Regions from separate parts of the Streptomyces sp. NPDC001222 genome, predicted to be linked through region 1. Evidence: riboswitches for the same ligand, from Rfam matches in the RefSeq annotation. Region 1 holds a riboswitch; the other holds the start of a gene.
The links. A riboswitch is a leader RNA that binds a small molecule or an ion and turns the genes downstream of it on or off. The one in region 1 is predicted to bind glycine.

Region 1 (2,385 bases):
GTGGTGAAGGGGGACTGCTGAGAAGCTCGTGAGCAGGCCGCACGGGGCGGTGCGACGTCCGGCCCGGGCCCAGTGTCTACTTCTGGCGCTTGTAGAACGGCAGCGCCACGACCTCGTACGGCTCGTGGCTGCCCCGGATGTCCACCGCGACCCCGGCGGTGCCGGGCGCGGAGTGCGCGGCGTCGACGTACGCCATCGCGATCGGCCGGCCCAGCGTGGGGGAGGGCGCGCCGGAGGTGACCTCGCCGATCACCTCGCCGCCGGAGACGACGGCGTACCCGGCCCGCGGCACCCGCCGGCCCTCGGCGACCAGGCCGACCAGGACGCGCGGCGGGTTCTGCGCGGCGCGCTCGGCGGCCTCGTGGAGCGCCGCGCGCCCCACGAAGTCGCCCTCCTTCTCGAACTTCACGACCCGGCCGAGACCGGCGTCGAAGGGGGTCAGGGAGGTGGTCAGCTCGTGCCCGTACAGCGGCATGCCCGCTTCCAGGCGCAGGGTGTCCCGGCAGGACAGACCGCAGGGGATCAGGCCGACCGGCGCCCCCGCCTCGGTCAGCGCCTGCCACAGCTTCTCGGCGTGCTCGGGGGCGACGAACAGCTCGAAGCCGTCCTCGCCGGTGTAGCCGGTGCGGGCGATCAGCGCCGGGACGCCCGCGACCGTGCCGGGCAGGCCCGCGTAGTACTTCAGGCCGTCCAGGTCGGCGTCGGTGAGGGACTTCAGGATGCCGGGGGACTCGGGGCCCTGGACGGCGATCAGCGCGTAGGCGTCGCGGTCGTCGCGCACCTCGGCGTCGAAGCCGGCGGACCGCTCCACGAGCGCGTCCAGCACCACCTGGGCGTTGGAGGCGTTGGCGACGACCATGTACTCCCGCTCGCCGAGCCGGTACACGATCAGGTCGTCGAGGATGCCGCCGTCCGCCTGGCAGATCATGGTGTAGCGGGCACGGCCGACGCCGACCGAGCCGATGTTGCCGACCAGCGCGTGGTCGAGCAGCCGGGCCGCGTCCGGGCCGGTCACCGTGATCTCGCCCATGTGCGAGAGGTCGAAGAGGCCCGCCTTCGTCCGGACCGCGAGGTGCTCGTCGCGCTCGGAGCCGTACCGCAGGGGCATGTCCCAGCCGGCGAAGTCGGTCATCGTCGCGCCCAGCGAACGATGCAGGGCATCGAGCGCGGTACGGCGCAGGGGGCTGCTACTGCTCATCGGTTGTGCTCCCAGGGCGATGGGGTCCCGGCGCGCGAACGAAGCCGGGCGCAGGGGGAGGGCGAGGTCGTTTCCTCCCCATCTGTCATCGGAACCTGAGAGGTTCGCCATGACCCCGCGGGGCGGGTCGTCACGGCTTGCACCTTGGGTGGAGCCACCTGAAGCGGCCCGCTTTCCAGATGTGCCTCGCCCGCGCGGTATCGGGGCCTGAGAGATTCAAGGGAGGGACTTGCTCCTTCGGCGCCCGGGCGGACGTACGGCGACGTACGGACCCGGAACTCTCCCGCGCGGATTCAAGCGGCCGGTATGCAGTTGGCGGGCACATCATTGCACGCCTTGTCCGATCATGGCAGGGCCGTATCCGTGACCGGCTTGTGGCGCTACGGCGACGCGACCACGAGACACCGCTCATTACCTTCTCTTTACACTCGACGGGGACGGGACTTCCTGACCCCCAGGGGAGGACGATCACGGTGGACAGGACGACGGCGTACGCGACGATCTCGGGCATCGCGGTGCCCGCCCAGCCCGGATCCCCGGCCCGTCGGGCCCGCGATGAACCGCGGGCGGCGGCGGGCACCCGGGTCCGTGATCTACGAGACCGGGCGGGCCGGGGCCCCCGGGGGCTCACCTTCCGGGCGGGCGACGTCGTCGTGATCACCGGGCTGCCCGGCAGCGGCAAGTCCACCCTCATGCGCCGGGCGGTGCGGGGTGCGCGGATCGACTCCCAGGACGTCCGGGACCGCTGGGACGAGCGGCTGTCCCGCTTTCTGCCGTACGCGGTCTACCGCCCCCTCGTCCGCCTCGCCCACTACGCCGGCCTGCGCCGCGCCCTGCGCGCCCGCACCGGGGTCGTCGTCCACGACTGCGGTACGCAGACCTGGGTGCGCGCCTGGCTGGCCCGCGCGGCCCGCCGCCGCGGCGGCGCCCTCCATCTGCTCGTGCTCGACGTCACCGCGGACACGGCCCTGGACGGTCAGCGCGAGCGCGGCCGGGGCGTCTCGCGGTACGCGTTCCTCAGGCACCGCCGGGCCACCCGGCGCCTGCTGGGCTCCGTCGCAGGGGGAACCGTCCCCGACGGCTGCGGCTCGGTGGTCCTCCTGGACCGGGAGGCGGCGGACGTCCTGCACCGGATCGACTTCGCGGACTGAGACGGGCGCCGGGGGCGGAGGCGGACGTCGTGGACC
Region 2 (2,385 bases), on a different contig from region 1:
CGGCCGAGCCTGTCTGGCGCGCGGGGCAGGACGTGCGGCACATCGACCACGGGCACGGCTGGGTGCAGGGCAGTGGGCTGGGCAGGGTGACGATACGGTTCGAGACGCCCGACTCGGGGCCGGGGCGCGTGCGCACGTTCCGCACCGACGACCCCCGGCTGGAGCCGGCGGATCCGCTGCCCCTGGTGTCCCGAAGACCCGAGGCTGCCGAAAAGGGTCCCCAGGCTGCCGAAGAGAGCTCGCAGGCCGCCGAGGACAGTGCTCGCCCTCAGGCCCCGTCGGGCTTCGCCAGCCGCCCGAAGTCGCGGTCCGGCGGCGGGGGCGGCGGGGCCACGTCGAGCCCGTAGTGGTGGTAGAGCTGCAGCTCCTGCTCGGGGGAGAGGTGCCGCCCGACCCCGAAGTCGGGTGCCTCCTTGATCAGCGCACGTTCGAAGGGCACGTAGAGCGAGCCCTCGACCAGCCGGCTGGGTTCCAGCGGCACGAACGCGTCCCTGCTGAACAGACCCGTTCGTATGGCCGCCCACTCCGGCACCCCGGTCGCGTCGTCGAGATAGATCTCGTCGATCGTGCCGATCTTGACCCCATTGCGGTCGAACGCCTTGCGGCCGATCAGATTCCGCGGATCGATCTCGGTCTGCACGGTCCCTCCAACTGGTCGCAACACATCCGTCAGCACTACAAAAGAGCACATTCAGCACGGCGGCCACTCGAAGGTTGTCTTGTTGTCCCCGCTGGTAGGCTGGCAAGCGGCTGTCGACCCCGTGCGGGAGAGCTCTTCGGAGGGATCCGGAGGCGCCGAAGGAGCAAACCCTCCCCGGAAACTCTCAGGCACACGTACCGCACGGACGAGGTCACTCTGGAAAGCAGGGCGGGTGTCGACGGCATCCGCTCTCACCGACGGTGAAAACCGGAGCGCCTTCGGGCGGACCGGTGAAGCTCTCAGGTCGAGATGACAGAGGGGGAGGCCGCCGGGGTACCCACGCCGAGGTACCCCTCGAAGGTCGCGTCAGACCAGGAGGCCTCCGCAATGACCGCCCATCGCATTCCGCTCTCCGAGCTCGAGCAGGGTACGCCCTTCGAGCAGCGCCACATCGGGCCCGACCAGGAGGCGCGGGCCAAGATGCTCGCGCACGTCGGCTACGGCTCGCTCGACGAGCTCACGGCCGCCGCGGTCCCGGACGTGATCAAGAACGCCGACGCCCTGGACCTGCCGGGTGCACGCACCGAGGCCGAGGTGCTGGCCGAGCTGCGCTCGCTCGCCGACCGCAACCAGGTCCTCGCCTCCATGATCGGTCTCGGGTACTACGGCACCTTCACGCCCCCGGTGATCCTCCGGAACGTGATGGAGAACCCGGCCTGGTACACCGCGTACACCCCCTACCAGCCGGAGATCTCGCAGGGCCGGCTGGAGGCGCTGCTGAACTTCCAGACCACGGTTGCCGACCTCACCGGCCTGCCGACCTCCGGGGCCTCTCTGCTCGACGAGGGCACGGCCGCCGCCGAGGCGATGGCGCTGTCCCGGCGCATGGGCAAGAACAAGAAGGGCCTGTTCCTGGTCGACGCGGACGCGCTGCCGCAGACCATCGCCGTGATCGAGACCCGTGCCGAGCCCACCGGGGTCGAGGTCGTCGTCGCCGACCTCAGCGACGGCATCCCGGCCGAGGTCGCCGAGCGCGAGATCAACGGCGTACTGATCCAGTACCCCGGCGCCTCCGGTGCCGTACGCGACATCAAGCCGGTCATCGAGCAGGCCCATGAGCTGGGCGCGCTGGTCACCGTCGCCGCCGACCTGCTCGCGCTCACGCTGCTGACCTCCCCCGGCGAGCTGGGCGCCGACATCGCCGTCGGCACCACCCAGCGCTTCGGCGTGCCGATGGGCTTCGGCGGCCCGCACGCCGGCTACATGGCCGTGCACGAGAAGTTCGCCCGCAGCCTGCCGGGTCGGCTCGTGGGTGTCTCCGTGGACGCGGACGGACACAAGGCGTACCGGCTGGCGCTGCAGACGCGTGAGCAGCACATCCGCCGTGAGAAGGCGACCAGCAACATCTGCACCGCCCAGGTGCTGCTCGCGGTGATGGCCGGGATGTACGCCGTCTACCACGGGCCCGAGGGCCTGCGCACCATCGCGCAGCGCACGCACCGGTACGCCGCGATCCTGGCCGCCGGGCTCACCGCCGGCGGGGTCGAGGTCGTCCACGGTTCCTACTTCGACACCCTCACCGTGCGGGTGCCCGGCCGGGCCGACGCGGTCGTCACCGCCGCCCGCGAGCGCGGTGTGAACCTGCACCTCGTCGACGCCGACCACGTCTCGATCGCCTGTGACGAGACGACCGGGCGGGCCCAGCTGACTGCCGTCTGGGGCGCGTTCGGCGTCGAGGGCGATGT

Region 2: it holds a riboswitch for glycine, as region 1 does, so the genes downstream of both, gcvP (aminomethyl-transferring glycine dehydrogenase) here and gcvT (glycine cleavage system aminomethyltransferase GcvT) in region 1, are expected to answer to the same signal.

What each region holds. Positions count from the first base shown of each region.
Region 1 covers NZ_JBIAXT010000010.1:161,818-164,202, reverse strand. Annotated here, with positions in the region: gene gcvT (glycine cleavage system aminomethyltransferase GcvT) at 77-1,198, opposite strand; glycine riboswitch at 1,384-1,494, opposite strand; gene ACFY2Z_RS16590 (AAA family ATPase) at 1,666-2,349, shown strand.
Region 2 covers NZ_JBIAXT010000013.1:188,061-190,445, reverse strand. Annotated here, with positions in the region: gene ACFY2Z_RS20075 (DNA polymerase IV) at 1-347, shown strand, start outside; gene ACFY2Z_RS20070 (PRC-barrel domain-containing protein) at 269-640, opposite strand; glycine riboswitch at 755-850, shown strand; gene gcvP (aminomethyl-transferring glycine dehydrogenase) at 1,028-2,385, shown strand, end outside.